Regions from separate parts of the Lactobacillus sp. CA30L genome, predicted to be linked through region 1. Evidence: riboswitches for the same ligand, from Rfam matches in the RefSeq annotation. Region 1 holds a riboswitch; each other region holds the start of a gene.
The links. A riboswitch is a leader RNA that binds a small molecule or an ion and turns the genes downstream of it on or off. The one in region 1 is predicted to bind thiamine pyrophosphate.
Positions count from the first base shown of each region.

Region 2: it holds a riboswitch for thiamine pyrophosphate, as region 1 does, so the genes downstream of both, thiM (hydroxyethylthiazole kinase) here and AC2JF8_RS08900 (ECF transporter S component) in region 1, are expected to answer to the same signal.
Region 3: it holds a riboswitch for thiamine pyrophosphate, as region 1 does, so the genes downstream of both, AC2JF8_RS06450 (ATP-binding cassette domain-containing protein) here and AC2JF8_RS08900 (ECF transporter S component) in region 1, are expected to answer to the same signal.

Region 1 is NZ_JBWXGB010000010.1:16,290-22,031, forward strand. It holds gene hpt (hypoxanthine phosphoribosyltransferase) at 1-193, opposite strand, end outside; gene AC2JF8_RS08895 (M42 family metallopeptidase) at 434-1,516, shown strand; TPP riboswitch at 1,677-1,767, shown strand; gene AC2JF8_RS08900 (ECF transporter S component) at 1,814-2,398, shown strand; gene udk (uridine kinase) at 2,553-3,194, opposite strand; gene AC2JF8_RS08910 (LysR family transcriptional regulator) at 3,386-4,237, shown strand; gene AC2JF8_RS08915 (FAD-binding protein) at 4,337-5,742, shown strand, end outside.
Region 2 is NZ_JBWXGB010000003.1:191,718-197,459, reverse strand. It holds gene tenA (thiaminase II) at 134-793, opposite strand; TPP riboswitch at 1,002-1,102, shown strand; gene thiM (hydroxyethylthiazole kinase) at 1,189-1,977, shown strand; gene thiD (bifunctional hydroxymethylpyrimidine kinase/phosphomethylpyrimidine kinase) at 1,989-2,792, shown strand; gene thiE (thiamine phosphate synthase) at 2,803-3,462, shown strand; gene AC2JF8_RS05000 (LiaF transmembrane domain-containing protein) at 3,854-4,615, opposite strand; gene AC2JF8_RS04995 (LytTR family DNA-binding domain-containing protein) at 4,615-5,070, opposite strand; gene AC2JF8_RS04990 (FAD-binding protein) at 5,255-5,742, opposite strand, start outside.
Region 3 is NZ_JBWXGB010000004.1:209,447-215,188, forward strand. It holds gene AC2JF8_RS06430 (SLC13 family permease) at 1-403, shown strand, start outside; gene AC2JF8_RS06435 (LemA family protein) at 517-1,074, shown strand; gene htpX (zinc metalloprotease HtpX) at 1,091-1,987, shown strand; gene AC2JF8_RS06445 (helix-turn-helix transcriptional regulator) at 2,075-3,013, opposite strand; TPP riboswitch at 3,181-3,270, shown strand; gene AC2JF8_RS06450 (ATP-binding cassette domain-containing protein) at 3,316-4,677, shown strand; gene AC2JF8_RS06455 (energy-coupling factor transporter transmembrane component T family protein) at 4,688-5,341, shown strand; gene AC2JF8_RS06460 (hypothetical protein) at 5,646-5,742, shown strand, end outside.

The DNA.
Region 1 (5,742 bases):
CCTTGACGTCCATTTCCCGCACCAGGTCGGTTAGAAAGAAGATGGCCCCTTTGAGGGCACCAACAACTAACGGCTTCTTGCCTGCATAGTCAGCAGTCAATTGCTTGCCCAGCTTAATGCACAGCGCGTGAATGTCCTCTTCAGTAAACAATTTATGATCAATAATACTGTTAATATCGTCGCTCTTCGGCATTTATCTACCCTTCATTTTAAGTAACACAAAATTCCTAATAATCTCGATTATATCATTTTTCTGCTAAAAAGGTACTGCGTATGACGATTTTCGGATAAACTTGGCGCTTGCGGCGGCACAAGCGGCCCCCTTAACGGGCACGCTGACGATTTTGCTGAAAATAAGCTTAAATTGCGCACGCAGGTCTTAAAGTTTTTGCTACAATGAAGGGAGATATTATTCAAGCGAAAGGTCACTACAATGGAAAAAGAACAAGAAATCAAAATGCTCAAAGCATTCTCGGATGCAAATGCCACCTCGGGCTTTGAGGAAGAATTCGTTAAAATGTTTATCGAAAACGTCAAGGAGATCGCCGACGTCAACGTTGATGGCATGCTCAACGTGTACGCTGCCAAGAAGGAAAACAAGGCGGGCCGGCCGGTGATTCAGCTCGATGCGCACTCAGACGCCGTTGGCTTCATTACGCAGGCGGTGCGCCCCAACGGGATGATCAAGTTTGTTCCGCTCGGTGGGTGGGTCAAGTACAATATCCCGGCTCTGCGCGTCAAGATTAGGAACAGAGACGGTGAATACGTGCCGGGCGTTGTTGCCACCAAGCCGCCACACTTCATGACTGCGGCCGAAAAAAACAACGTGCCCGATGTTGCCGACATGTCGATCGATGTTGGTTCGACTTCACGCGCGGAAACTATCAATGATTACCGAATTGATACAGGCTGTCCGATTTTTGTGGACGTTAAGTGCGAATATAACGACAAGTCCGGTCTGTTCTTCGGCAAGGACTTTGACGACCGCTTCGGTGCTGCTGCCATGGTCGATGTCTTGGACAACCTGCAGGGCGAGGAGACTAATCTTAACGTTGTCGGTGCACTCTCCAGCCAGGAAGAAGTGGGCCTGCGTGGCGCCTATGTTACTGCCCGTGCGGTTAAGCCCGACCTGGCCATTGTCCTCGAGTCTTGTCCCGCCGATGACACGTTCACGCCGGACTGGCTCTCCCAGACCGGCTTAAAGCGCGGTCCAATGCTGCGCGACATGGACACGACCTTCTTGCCGAACCCCAAGTTCCAGGAGTATGCTTGCGCATTAGCCGATAAAAACCACATTCCATACACGCGCTCCGTTCGGACCGGTGGCGGTCAGGACGGTGCTGCGATTTACTACGAGAACGGGGCACCGACCATCGTGATTGGCATCCCGGTCCGCTATGAGCATTCACCGTACTGCTTCAGCGCCTACCATGACTTCAAGGCGTCCGTTGATTTGGCCGTTGCGATTATCCGGGACATGACTCCAGAAAGACTGGCCAGCTTTAGCAAGTTTTAATGGCGCTCTTTTTGGTAAAAGACATGCAAATGAAGCTACGCATGAAAAGAATCATTAAAAAGCAATGGGCAAACGGTTCAGATTGAACAAAAAGCGCCTGGGCGAAAAGTCCCCGGGACAGATAACGTCGAATGTGTTAAACTGTTAAGAGTAAAATAATGAGAGTCACTAGGGGTGCCGCATTAGCTGAGAAATACCCTCCGAACCTGAACGGGATAATACCTGCGCTAGGGAAGTGTTATTGAAGTAGATATGATCGTACTCCTACTGACTTAAGATTAGTTAGGAGTATTTTTTATGTTTACAAGATCATCGAAGTGGAACGTCAAGTCGATTATTCTGATTGCACTGATTGGCATAATCATGGGTGTGGTTTACACCTACGGCTTTAACTGGGCCTTTAATATAGTTAAGTTGGCGTTAGTTTCAACAGGTTATGCGCCACTTACCGACACCGTCTTTTGTGGCCTCTGGTTGCTGGCAGGACCGCTAGCTATGTACTTTGTGCCAACAACAGGGTCAGGAATGATTGGTGAAGCCCTGGCTGCAATTGTAGAAATGGCAATTGGGGGTCAGTGGGGGGCAATTACGGTTCTGCAGGGCTTCATTCAGGGCGCTACCAATGAGATTGGCTTCTTTCCGAAAAAAGAAAACTACCGTAATTTTTCTTGGCGAAGTGTTCTTACAGGGGCCTTTTTTGCCAGTCTTGGTAGTTTTATACCGACCTATTTCTTATATGGCTGGGGTAAGTACAGCGTCCAACTGCAAATTGCCATGTTTATCACAACTGTACTTTCATGTCTTATCTTTGATGGTGTCTTTGCCAAGCTGATTACTAATTTGTTTGATCGGACTTTGCAGCCTCGTGTTGATCATGATTAGTTAAAATAACTAGTAAAAAAGAGTCTGGGAAAAAAGTGCCCTTGAAGTTAAATTAAAAAATTTCACAATTTAAAAAGACCGATAAATCAACGTTTGATTAACGTGATTTGTCAGCCTTTTTAGTTAGATTAGAGTTTTTTCCCAGACTCTTCTTTTATTTAATGCTTTTGCCGAGAATAGAATGAACCTTGGTCGTCAACATGTCGATAGCCACGTTGTTTTCACCGCCCTCGGGTACGATAATGTCCGCGTAGCGCTTGGTCGGTTCAACGAACTGGTGGTACATGGGCTTGACCGTACTAAGGTACTGGTCAATGACTGACGCGCTCGAGCGGCCACGCTCGTCCATGTCGCGCTCGAGTCGCCTAATGAAGCGGATGTCATCGTCGGTATCGACATAGACCTTAATATCCATCAAATCACGAATTTCCGCGCTGGCCAGAACCAGGATGCCCTCGAGAATGATGATGTCGGCGGGCTCAACGTGGAGGGTCTTATTGCTGCGCGTGTGGGCCTTAAAGTCGTATATAGGCATTTCAATGGGTTCGTAGCGCAGCAGTGCGGCCAGCTGCTTTTTCAGCAGCGGGACGTCAAACGCATCGGGGTGGTCGTAGTTGATGTTCAGCCGAACGTCCATGGGGATGCCTGTATTATCTTTATAGTATGAATCCTGAGTCATAATCAAGACGTGTTCATTTTCCCGCATTTGCTCGACGATTTTACGCGCAATAGTCGTTTTACCACTGCCTGAACCACCAGTAATGCCAATCACAACGGGCTTTTCGAGTTTTGCCATTTGGATGCTCCTTTTTAATCACTAAACATTTTACTTTATTTTGGAGTGAATTACCAATAGTTGAGGATAAAAATCGCGTCTTTACCGGCGCTTTTTAATTTTGGCTTTGACTTGTTGCGCTTTTCTTATAATATTAAATGTGAAAGCAATAATTTGATTATGAAATGGATAAAAAAATGAACTATAACCTAATGCCAGTAAAATATTTTATTGATGTGGTGCAGACGCATGGCTTTATCTCGGCCGCTAAGCGCAATTACGTTTCTGAGACTGCAGTCAGCTCCGCAATTAAAAAACTTGAGGTCGAGCTGGGTCAGAAGCTGATTAACCGTTCAGTAGGAGAATTAAAGCTAACGCCGGTGGGCGAAGAGTTTTACAGGCGCGCGGTAGAGATAATTAACCTGTATAGCGAAATCTGGCATCACCCTAACTTTGACCCCAAGCAGCTTCTGCGCATTCACTTCCTACCTGGTTTCGAAAATGAGGCGGTGGTGTTTGCCGCAAAGCTCCCGCAGAATTACCAGTTTAGCTTTGACGAAGAAGATTTCGAAACAGGCATCAGACGGCTGATTAATGGTAATTATGACCTGCTGGTCGGCTTTGAGCTGGCCTTTGCGGGCAACAGGAAGGTGGAATGTTTGCCACTGCGAACGATTAGCTTTGATCTTTTGTTGAATCGAGACAAACTTGAGGAGTATAACGGCAATGCACGGGCACTTGCTCAAAAGAGCACAATTTACATGCAGAACTGGCAGTCGACAGGCATCATGAATATTCAGCGGGCAATACTGGAGATATATAACGGTGATGGCTGGGGCTATCAGCAGATTGATCAAATTAACAGTTTTTCCGCGGCCTGCCTCAATGTCAACTATAACGGTGGGCTGGCCATGGTTCCGGAATCCTTTGTCTTGCCCGCCAAGTGCATGAATATTTACCGCTGCTCACCGGCTCATCTACAGGGTGCGTTCACTGTTGTTCTTGCACTAAATGCGGGTGTTTCTGACCAATTAAAAAAAGTCCTTAAGTGGGCAACAACTTAAAGTTATTGACGGCAACTTTTATGTGTTAGCGATTACAAGCAAGCTAGATTAAAATTTATTTGTAAGTTAAATTACAATCAAGAAAGGAAGTAAATAAACATGGATTCTATTTCAACCCAAGTTGTCGTTGTGGGATCTGGTTCATCCGGCATCTCTGCTAGTTTCGAGCTATACCAAAGAAAAGTCCCATTCGTATTGCTAGAAAAGGGTAATAAAGTTGGAGGTGCCGGTAAGTTTGGCGCCCATGGTGTTTTTGCCATTAATTCGGACGAACAAAAGGAACGCAAGGTTAAATACGGTTACCGGGAAGCTTTCACTGGTTTGACCGATTATAATCATTTCTTTGTCAACGGTGAATTATTGGCGCGTTTCTTGAAGCGGTCAGGGGCAAACATCAGTCGACTTGTAGAAATGGGTCTACCAGTGACGGTAGAGCAGAGTGAGCAGAAGGCCCACATGAACGATCCACTTGTCTACCACAAATTTGATAACTTTGGCGAAAAAATAGTCAACTGGGACAAGTTGCCGGCTAAGTTTGAAGCTGCTAACAACAAGGTCTTACTTGAAACTGCGGCGGTGGACCTGGATTATGCAGATGGATTAAAGGCCGTAATTGCTGAAGGCAAGGATGGACACCGCATTAGGATTAAGGCTCAAAAGGTTATTTTTGCCGATGGTGGCTACTGCGGTAATGAGCAAATGCTTAAATCAAGATATTCAGATGCTGCTGAGCTGCTTAACCTGGGTGAGCACAAGTCGGACGGTACGGGCATCAGACTGACCCATAAGCTTGGTGCAGACTGGCGGCATAGCCCGGCTTTGTTTGCTCATGGCTGCGCACCAAGCAGGAACATCAACCCATTGAAGCGGGACAGTGCCGTTGAGACCTTGACCAATCTGCCGCTTCTCTGGCTTGACCAGACTGCCAATCGCTTTGTCAATGAGGATGTGGTCTACGACTTCGCCATGTGGGGCAATGCAGCCCACAACGTGCATGGCAAGTACTACGTTGTGGTTGACCAGAAGACGCTTGACACGTTCAGTCAGACTGAGATTAACCTTGAAGACACGTTTGAGCGCCAATTTTGTAACGTAGGAGAGACCCCGAGAACAACTGTTGGACCGTTATCGCATATTCAAGCGGACTTTGACGAAGCAGTCAAGACGGGAGAAGTAGTTAAGGCAAAGACACTAGAAGAGTTAGCCCAGAAGCTGCATCTGCCACTTGCATCATTGAGAAGAAACATTGATGTATATAACCGGGCGGTTGAAGAGAACAATGATGAAACATTTTTAAAGCCAGCGGACGAATTACTGTTTGGAGTCCATGAAGGTCCGTATTACGCTATCATTGAACACTGTGCAATCTTGGGAACAATGGATGGCATTAACGTTGACCGCAACTGCCAACCGGTCACTGAGGATGGCACGCCGCTCAAAGATCTGTATATTGTCGGCAATAATGCTAATGGTTTATATTCAGACGGCTACCCTAGCTACGAGGG
Region 2 (5,742 bases), on a different contig from region 1:
ATAATTGCAAAAGAGCTGAATTAGCTTGTTCATCCCTCAAAGTGGATGAAGTTAAAACTCAGCCCTTTTTCTTTTACGCTAATTTAATGTCCCAAAAACAAGCGCTGGTACGCATCCACTATGTCACAAGCCTTTATTCCCATTGTTGCTGTTCATACGCCATCTGCCAGAATTGCAGTTCGTAGTAGCTGCTGCGGACAAAGGCGTTTCTCATCTGCTCCTGCTCCTCTGCAGAAGCACGTTGGGCCAGGATATTGGTTAGTTCCAGGATTTTTACAACGTTCACGCCGTACCAGTCTCCGTCATACGTGTCGATCCATTCCTGATAGATGCGTACGGGCGAGCCCGCCGTTGCCGCCTGTCCGATCTCCTGGTAGAGCCAGTAGCACGGCAGAATCGCAGCGACGGCCGGAGCAACGCCGGCCTCATGCAGCGTCATGTGCAGGTGGTTAACGTAATTGTAGGCGGTGGGCGCAACAGGAACAGCGGCAACTTCTGCAGGCGTAATTGCCAGTTCCTTAAAAAAGTGCTCACGCACCGCTATTTCGGTGTCCTTTAGGTCCTGCGCACGCGCAGCCATAAAAGTGCTAAGCTGCCGATTGTTAGCCTTTTTCCCAATCAGCTTGTGCATCTTGGTAAATTCAGCCAAATAGTAGCGGTCCTGCAGCAAATAAAAGCGAAACTGGGCGGCGGTCAGTTTGTCACTCTGAAGCGCACTTACAAAGGGGGGCTCCCTGCTCTTCTGCCATAAACTGCTAGCCACTTCGTGCAGCTGATTTGTAAATTTTTCCACGTTGTCCTCCTTAGTCGTTTATTGCTTTTGCGGCAAGGTCAACGGGTCAGCGCTTTTGCGGCCCCGCCCCTCGCAACTGCTTTTACAGCCTAAGCTTACCCCAGTCCCGTTTCTAGGGCAAAGGAAAGTTCTACCCGGTGGTCCATTTTTTTAAATAAGTTTTATAAACATGTATTGTATTACTCGCTAAAAGCAGTTATAATGAAAGCGATAACACGAGGGGCGCCTTTTAGGCTGAGATGAAAGATGATTTCAGACCCTTTGAACCTGTAAGCTAATTCTTGCGTAGGAACGTGTCAAATACGATTAGACTTTGGCGCGCATTGTTGTGCCAAAGTTTTTTATTTGCCTGAAGCTAGGGTTGGGTACCTCTTCTATTTTTAAGGAGGAAACAGATGCAGTTAGAGCTTTTAACCAAGTTGCGTGCACAGAACCCCGTTGTTTTGAATATTGCCAACTTTGTCACCGTGCAGGACGTAGCTAATGGCCTGAACGCCATCGGGGCCTCGCCCATCATGAGCAAGGACGTCAACGAGGCAGAGGAAATGGTCACAATGGCGGGAAGTATCGCCATTAATCTGGGCACGCTGACAAAATTACAGACCGCCCAGATGCAGAAGGTCGGCGACCTGGCCGCCCGTTACAAAAAGCCGGTCGTGTTCGACCCCGTTGCGGTTGGTGCCGTCCGCTACCGGTTGAAGACTGCCCTTGACTTGTTGTGGGCTTTTCCAGCAAAAATCATCCGTGGCAACGCCGGTGAAATTGCCGCTTTGGGTGGTTTCGACTGGGATGCGCGCGGCATCGACGCCGGATCGGGTGCCGGCGATCTTGACCACATCACGAAGAAGACGGCAGCCAAACTCCACTGCGTGGTCATCGCTAGCGGTGCAACCGACACAATCAGCGACGGCAAGCGGGTGGTGCACGTCTACAATGGCACGCCGCTCTTTGCCGCCCACGTCGGCTCCGGCGACATGCTGACCAGCATCGTGGCCGCATTTGCCGCGGTCTGCAGCGATCCGTTTGAAGCAGCCCAAACGGCGGCGCTGGTTTTTGCCGCCACGGGGGAACTGCTTGTCAAGGACAATCCTGACCTTGGACCAGGTTCGTTTGGCATGCACCTCATGGACTATTTGGCTCAGGTTCAACCTGCTGATATTGCAAAAATCGCGCACTTTGATTAAGGGTGCTTGTCATGGAAGAAGAAATTAACTCATTCCCGCAGGTGCTCACCATTGCAGGAACCGATTCCGGTGGCGGGGCAGGGATCATGGCTGACCTGAAAACCTTCCAGATGCAGGGCGTTTTTGGCACCGCCGTCGTGGTTGCCGTGACCGCGCAAAACACGCTGGACGTGCAGGACTCCTTTTTGATGCCGCTCGACCTGGTGGATGCGCAATTTGCTTCCCTGGCCGCCGACTTCCGCATTCGAGCCTGCAAGACCGGCATGCTGGGCGACGCGGCCCACGTCCACCGGGTTGCGCTCAACCTGCAAAGATACGACCTCGGTCCCATCACCATCGACCCCGTGATGGTGGCCAAGGGTGGCGCACCGCTACTGGCGGCAGACGCTGTTGCAACCGTCAAAAAGGAGCTGCTGCCCCTCGCCGACCTGGTCACGCCCAACCTGCCAGAAGCAGAAGCCTTAACCGGCATCAGGGCTGCAAATACGGACCAGTACCCCGAATTGGCGCACGCCCTGCAAGCACTGGGCGTCAAAAATGTGCTGATTAAGGGCGGCCACTTGCCAGGCGAGCTGGTCAAAGACTACACCCTCCTTGCAGACGGTTCTAGTTTTTGGACCAGCAGCCCGCGCACGCACACCAAGCGTACACACGGCACTGGCGACACCATGGCTTCCGCCATCACGGCCCAGCTTGCCCTGGGCCACAGCCTGACCGACGCGATTAAAAGCGCCAAAAAATACGTCACCAAGACAATTGCCCAGACCATTCAGGTTGGTCACGGCCACGGTCCGCTCAACCACTGGGCAAAATAGCAAAGGAGAAATCATGTCCCAATTTAACCCCAATATTTTACACGCCTACTTCATCTGCGGCTCCCAGGACGTGCCGGCAGGCAAAACGCTGCCCGGGCTGGTTGAAGAAGCACTAAAGGCTGGCATCACCGCATTCCAGTTTCGCGACAAGGGTCCTAAATCCACGCTGCGTCCTGAAAACCGCCTGGCCATGGCCAAGCAGCTGCACCGCCTCTGCCAAGAATACCACGTGCCCTTCTTCATTGACGATGACGTGGAGTTGGCATTGAATACCCACGCCGAGGGCATCCACGTCGGGCAGAGCGATGAAGCCATCGAACAAGTCGTGGCAGCGGTTGACGGCCAGATGATCGTCGGCTACTCCTGCTCCACCCCGGATGAAATCATGCAAGGCGATCTGATCGCGGGCATCGACTACTACGGCAGTGGTCCCATTTTTGCCACCCAGTCAAAGGACGACGCGGACCCCGAGATTGGCCTTGCGGGCCTCAGCGGATTGGTTGAACAAAGCAAACGGCCGGTTGTGGCCATCGGCGGCATTACCACAGACAGCCTTGGGGCAATTGCCGAGACGGGTGCGGCTGGCGCTTCGGTCATTTCGCTGATTGCCCGCAGTCCCAACGTTGAAAAGACGGTCAAAGCAATGCTTGATGCACCGTGGGATAACTAATTAACTTTTAATTCTTAAATACACTTACGCCAAAAGACCCGGTTTCTGTTTCGAAACCGGGTCCTTATTTTTGATAGCTTTGATTAGGCAACTGCCAATTCAACTTTTTCAAGAACGTTTCGTAGACCGGGCAAGGAGCGAACCCAAGACGGCGATAGGTCCGCCTTGCCAGTGGTGGGATTAGCAGCACCCCTCCAGCCCAGTTTCAACTTGCGTGGATGGTTTTCGAAGGCAAAGCAGCAGGTCAGAATTTTGCCCCGGATGCGAATGCCAGGGTAATTTTCGCCAGCATCCGGCTGATCATTCGCTTTTTTGCTATCTCTTCCAGAAATTCGTCATCCATAATAATGTCCTACCAAAATTAGTTGTGCCCCACCTATTTTTACTTAAACTAAACGTAATTAACGGAAACCTCACCGAATTTGCTTGTACCCTGCAAAATCACGGTTGGGCCATCTCCTCTAGACTCGCCGTTGATTTCCACGTCGCCAAAGACGGCAGACAGATGGTCCTCAAGCCGCCAGGACAGCGGTAGGTAAAGCGCAACCTCGCCCATCGACGCATTGACGGTGACCGTGACGGTATCGCCCGCAGCTTTTGCTGAGTCAAGGTAGACGGCCACCTCGCCCATCGTGGAATTGATCGTGACGCTCTCCAGATTTTGCGAGCGCACGTAGCGGGAAACGTCCGACAGCTTCTGGTTGATTACGACGTTGCGCTCATCCTCGGTTTTAGCGCCAGCCGTAAAGCGGTCCTTAGTCTGGTCCTTAGTCTCAAAGTCGCCGTCCTCCCAGTGATGATTCATTTTATGGTTAATGAAGTACGTGGTCCCGCGGTGCCATCTTTTTGAAAAAATCAGGCACAGCCCCGCATAAACCAGGCAGGCTGCCAGCAGCAGCGTCCACGGCACAATCCTGGTAATGTGCAAGGGACCTGCATACACAATTAACAAAAATGCGCTTGAGAAGACCATGCCAAAAATATTTCTGCCCGCAATGCTGTTAATGAGCGTTGCCCCAAAAATAATGGTCCAGACAATTGTTCCCACTCCTAAGTTAAATGACAAAACGTGCAGCTGATTCAGTACCAAAAAGACCGCTGCCGCAACTAAACCGATGCCCCATAGCATCTCCTTGATTTTCTGCTTTTTCATTATGATGACCCTCTCTCATTTAATCGATCACTTAAACTATGATAATACCGCCGTGAAACATAAACAGTCTTGTATGAATCTTGAAAATGCACCTGGCAGTTTGAAATAGACCGCGTCAAGGCGTAAATTTGCTTTAAGTTCAAAATAGTCGACTTGGACACGCGCATAAACTGGCTGCTGAGCAAATTTTCTAACTCGTACAGCTTGTAATTAACCACAAACGACTCGCGCTGCGTATGGGCAATTACCTGCCTGTCTTCCGTTTCAAAAAATAAAATATTATTTAAATTTAAATAATATGTCATATCATCTTTATAACACTCGAGCTGATCTGGTCGCGTACTCACTTCCTGCAGCTGCCGGTAGATTCGTTCTACTTCCGGCGATAATTCCGGGGCATGGATCGACACGACCGCTTCATCCAAATCAGGGTCAAGCTCAATTTTGACTTTCAAGATTCTCACCTGCCTTTTAATTAATTGCTTTTATTAAACGCTAATTTTTTCATAAAAGCCAGCCTATTTTCCCAAGCGGTCATCCTAGACGTCCAAGCGGTCAATTATCTTGTAGAAAAAGCAGTGCAAAAGTTATTTGAGGCAAGCAAAAAACAGATCACCGTGATCTGTTTTTCATTTAACACTATTCAATCTTATTCAGCGCATCCCTGACCGCGTCCTTTAAGCCGCGCGTCGTATTGGAAGCGCCTGAAACGGCATCAACGTCAACCGTATTTTCTTCAACCATTTTCTTCGGAATCTCATTAATGGCCTTTTGGCCATAATCATCAGACTCAGCCTGCTTTAAGACTTCAACTTTTTTAATGTTTTGCTTTTCGTCGACTGTCACCCTGACAACGATCTCGTCCCCGATACCCTTGTCAGACTTACCAATATACTGATTAGGTGTAGTGGCGTAGTCTTCTTTTTTAATATCTGATCCTAAGTTGGGCGTTTTAGCCGTCTCGCTGCGATCATTCCCAGATGGATCTATCTCTTCAGCATCATCTTTGGGGTGTGCCGCGTTTTGCCCGGCAATTTTGCCGAAAATCAGACAATCAGCCAGGTCTGACCCACCCTGGTACAAGTTGCACATGTTGCTGCCAAGCTCACCGGCACCATACAGATGTG
Region 3 (5,742 bases), on a different contig from region 1:
CCTGCTCAAGATTGACTACGCCCTGCTCCTAACCTTTACCTGTTTCTTCATCTTCATCAGCGATATCCAGCAGATCCCGCTGATTGTGACCATCATTGACCAGATGATCAACTCGGAGAATTCGACCTACTTCACGTCGATTATTTCGAGCCAGATCATCAGCAACGTGCCCGCCACCATCCTGGTCGGCAAGTTCACCCCGTACGCCCAGGCCCTGTTCTTGGGCACCAACATCGGGGGCTTCGGTTCACCGATCGGGTCAATGGCCAACATGCTGGTCCTCAAGACCTTCACGCAGAACGCCACCGTCTCAAGGAGCGAATTCTTTAAAAAGTGGTCGCTCATGCAGTTCATCGGACTGATTATTTTAACAATTGTCGGCTGGCTGCTGCTTCTGTTATAAGCGCCCGCTCCCATTTATCAAGCTTTGCTTGCGATTGCCGTGCAGGGCTTTTTTTATATTCAAAAGGGGTATAATCAGTTATAATTGAGTGATATATACCAGGAGGAAAAACAATGAATTTAATTTGGATAATCGTCATTATCGCTGTCTTATTAATTGCCATCTACATTACCATCTACAACGGCCTGCAGAAGGCCAAGGTCTACACCGACGAATCATGGAGCCAGATTGACGTGCAGCTAAAGCGGCGCAACGACCTCATCCCCAACCTCGTCGAGACCACCAAGGGCTACGCCAAGCACGAAAAGGAAACGCTGGAAAACGTCGTGCAGCTGCGCAACCAGTTGACCAACATCCCGAGCGGCGAGCGGGCCGAGACCCTGAAGGTGTCCAACCAGATTTCCGACGCCCTGAAGTCGATCTTCGCCTTATCCGAAAACTACCCCGACCTAAAGGCCAACCAGAACTTCCTGAAGCTGCAGGAGGAACTGGCCAACACGGAAAACAAGATTGCCTACTCAAGACAGCTGTACAACTCATCCGCTGCCCTTTACGACCAGAAGCTCCTGACCTTCCCGTCAAACATTGTTGCCGGCATCCACGGCTTCAAGAAGGTTGACTACCTGCAGACCAGCGAAGCAGAAAAAGAAGTGCCACAGGTTAAGTTTTAAGCGCTAGGTTAAACTTATGTTATTTCAGCAAATTGCCCGCAATAAACGCAAGACGGTTGGCATAATGATCATGTTTACCATCATTTTGGCGCTGGTCGGCGCGGGCCTGGGCTACATCTTCAGTGACCGGCCTGTGTTGGGGCTTGTCATCGCGCTGGCAGCCAGCGTAATCTACATGCTCATCATCCTGCCCAACCCCGCAAACATGGTCATGAGCCTCAACCACGCCCGCGAAGTTACCGAGGCCGACAACCCCGAATTATGGCACGTTGTCCAGGACATGGCCCTCGTTGGCCGGGTGCCCATGCCCCGCGTCTTCATTATTGCCGATAAGAGTCCCAATGCCTTTGCAACGGGTCGCGACCCCGACCACTCCGCCGTTGCGGTCACGCAGGGCCTGCTCGACATGATGAACCGCGAGGAGCTCGAGGGCGTTCTGGGCCACGAGATTTCACACATCCGAAACTATGACATTCTGGTGTCAACCGTGGCCGCCGTTCTGGTCGGCGTCATCTCATTCTTGTCGGGCATGGCCAGCCGCTTCATCTGGTGGGGCGATGGCGATCGCGATAGTGATAACGACAGCGACAACAGCTTCGTCATGATTTTTAAAGTGGTAGCGATTGTCTTCGTGCTCATTCTTGGCCCCATTTGTGCCAGCCTGGCGCAGATGGCCTTGTCCCGCAACCGGGAATACCTGGCCGACGCATCGTCGGTCGAGCTCACCCGCAACCCCCAGGGGCTGATTTCCGCACTTGAAAAGATTGACGGTGCCAGCCCGATGAAGAAGGCGGATCCAAGCAGCGCCGGAATGTACATCGAGGATCCCCTGCGCAAAAAGCACGGCTTTACCCACCTGTTTGACAGTCATCCCCCAACGGAAGACCGCATCAAGCGCCTCGAAAAAATGTAAAAACAAAAAACGATGTCCCTTGAAGGGGATATCGTTTTTTTCTGTCATCAAATTGGGGTTATGGTATTTTGCCAGGGGGCCGTCTTGCTACTTCAAGTTGATGTTGGCCTGACGAAACAGTTCGGCGCGCATCTGCACCGGCGTTTCATGGTAGTATTCGTTAAACTTTTTATAAAAGAAGGACTTGCCGCTGTAGCCCACCCGGCGAATGATCTCCTTAACGGAAATATCGGGCCGCGCCAGCAAGTTGCGGGCCTCTTCCATCCGCCGCTCATCAACGTGTTCAACGAAGCTCTTGCCCGTCTTCTGCTTGACCAGGCTGGAAAAGTAATTGGGGTTAAAGCCGAAGTGCTTGGCCGTCTTGTCCAGGGAAATACTGGCGTAATTGTCATCGATGTACTGCTCAAGCGCCGAGACAACAAACTGGTGGCTGACCTTGCCCGCCGTTGCCAGGTTCTGGCTCCTCATGGCGGCAATAAAGAGAATGCTCAATTCCGCGCTAATAATGCTGCGGGCAAAGAGGTTTTGGTTGAGGTACTCGTTGATGACCTTCTTAAGCAATTGGACCGATACGGACATGGGCGTGCACTTGAGGTAGAGCAGGCGGTTGGTTCTCAAGGCGTCTTCCACCTCCTGCACCGCCTGCTTTTCCGGCCCTTCAAGACGCATACTGCCGCCAAAAAGCTGCCGCAAGTCCACCTGCGCACTGAGTTCAAGCTTCACGAGCAGGTCGCCAGGCGACTGCCGCTGCACCTCATAGCTGCTCTTGCCCTGCAGTAAGACGATGTTGCCGGCCACAAGCAAATAGTCCTGGCCGTTAATCGCAACGTGGGTCCTGCCCTGGGCCGCGTATAGGAGCAGCGCGTTCGACGTCTGGTAACGGTGCACGCCCACGTTATGGTTCTCAAGGGCAACCGCCAGCAGGTCCAAATCACGGTTGCCCGGACGCAGCCGCACCTCATTCGTATCCGCCTTAGTTGAATTCAGGATACTGGTCAAATATTGTTCTAATTTTACCGCCGCCATGCCTTCACCCTCTAACTAGCAATTTATTTTCATAATTTTAATTATAGCCTAAAACCCGGCGATAAGCCCGCAATTTTGCAGGGGGATGCGTTTGGCTGTTCCCGTCCCTATTTTCGGCGTGCGGCGGCGCTTGCTAGACAACCCAAGGACGTTTAGGTATAATTAACCTGAAAATACCGGGGTGCCGCTAGGCTGAGAACATACCCGTTGAACCTGCCATGGATAATGCCAGCGAAGGGAAAATTAATCTTTTTACGTCGTCAGGCCTTAGCCATGATGACTTTTTTTATTTGGTAACAAAATTGATTACAAGCACAAACCTCACTTTTTCATATGATGAAGACGATAAGGTCCTCACCAACGTCAACCTGCACATCCCCACCGGCAAGTTCACCCTGCTCGTGGGACCGACCGGCTGCGGCAAGTCTACTTTGCTCAAGATACTGGCGGGGCTGTACCCCAAGTATGCGGGCAGAATCAGCGGAAAAACAGACCTGAACGGCTTGAAGGCGGCCATGATGTTCCAGAGTGCCGGCGAACAGTTCACCATGGCCACGCCGCGCGAGGAGATCATCTTCGCGCTCGAGAACCTGCAGGTGGACCGCGCGCATTACAAGGAGCGGCTGAACGAAGCCGTGCAGTTTGCCCAGATTGACCACCTGCTCGACCAGAAAATCAACACGATGTCCGGCGGCGAGCAGCAGCGCGTCGCACTGGCTGTTTTGGTGGCGATGAACACCGACCTGTTTCTGCTCGACGAGCCCTTCGCAAGCTGTGACCCCCAGGCACGGACGTTTCTGATTGCCAAGCTCGCCCGTCTGCGCGACCAGGGCAAGACCATCATCCTCAGCGACCACGTTTTGAGCGGCTATGCGGGCGTCTGCGACTGCCTGTTCAAGTTCGCCGGCAAGTCCGTGATCCGTCTGGATGATAGCGCCATGAACCAGTTGCTGGCGGAAAACGACCACCATGGCGACGTGTACACGTTCGCGCTGCCGCAGGCGGGCGAAAACCCCTGCTTTGCCCTGAAGAGGACACAGGTCACGCAGAACCGGCTGCTGCTTGACCAGGACCACCTGGACATTCCGCGGGGCAAGGCCACGCTGATCACGGGCGCCAATGGCGTCGGCAAGACCTCGCTCTTCAGCGCGCTCACCAAGATGATTCCGTATTCCGGCAGCCTGACCTACCGCGAAAAGGAGATACGGCGGCAGACCGCCCGCACCTACCTGCGCCGCGTCGGGCAGATCTTCCAGACGGCGAGCGACCAGTTCATCAACATTACCGTCAAGGATGAAATCGCCCTGAGCAAGAAGCAGCGGACCGGCAGCTTCTTCACCGACAAAAAAATCAAAGAGGCCCTGGCCGACCTGGAGCTCGACGCGCTGCTCGACCACGTTGTCTACTCCCTGTCCGGGGGCCAGCAGAAGAAACTACAGATCCTGTTAATGCTGATTGCGGACCTGGACGTCTTGCTGATCGACGAGCCGCTGAGCGGACTCGACCACGAATCCGCCCGCCAGGTCATGACCTGGCTTAAGGAGAGCCAGAAGCAGCGGGGACAGACCCTGCTGATCATCAGCCACGAGCTCGCCGGCCTAGCAGACTGGTGCGACTACCACCTGGTCTTCAAAAACCGCCGTTTAACCTACGTAGACAAGTGAGGTACAACCATTGAATCCTAGTTTTAAATTTGTCCTGGCACTGATTATTTCCATCGAAATCTCGCTCAAGTCGAGCCTGTCTACCAACCTGCTGGTCATTGTTTTTGCCCTATTCTACCTTATCTACAAGCGCATTACGCTGTGCCAGCTCCTATTAACGCTGCTCGTCCCGCTGATTGCGGCCTTCACCGTCTTTGCCACGCTCTACTGGTTTGCGCCGCGGCCCGACCTCTACAACGCGTTCAGCCTGTCCAGCCGGATCTACGTCTACACGCTGACAATTTACTGCGTGGCGATTGACACCAGCCCGGAGGACCTGGCCCGCTCCTTTGAGCAGAACTTCCGCCTCCCCAGCAAGTTTGCCTACGGCGTGCTGGCAGCGCTCAACATCATCCCCCGCATGCGGCAGGCGGTCAAGCAGATTCGGACGGCCGGCATGATGCGCGGCGTCTACCTCAGCTTCTGGTCGCCGGTGCTCTACTTCAAGGCCATCCTGGTTGCGCTGAATTCCGCCGAAAACCTGGCCCAGGGCATGGAGTCCCACGGCTTTCGCGAGGGTGCCCAGCGGTCGGTCATCGTACGCGTCCCGGTCACAACACGCGACTGGCTGCTGGCCGGCATTATTCTCCTCGCTACCAACGCCGCGCTGTTCACGCTGCGCTGAGCGCTTTTATTTAACCGCTCGACTAGCGTTATAACGCCGCAGCCGGAAAAAGTGAAAAAATAATAATACGAAATAAGGCCCGCAATTTCCCTAACTTGCGGGCCTTTTTTTGATAATTCGATTGCTTTTCTAGGTACTTAATTATAAAATGATAATTAATATATTAAAAGCAACTAAAAAGCAGCTGGATTATTTAGCGTTAGCCGGCACTATTCTTATCGCAGAACGCACAAAGCAAGTAGTGGCGACTACTCTATTACATTATTGTCACTGGCTGTGATAATTAATTCAGCGGAGGCGAATTATGGAAAACACTATCGCAAACTTTTCACTCTGGACTTATGTCAAACGCAATCCCGGCAAGTATATAATTTTGGCTATTCTCTATCTTGGTTGGAACG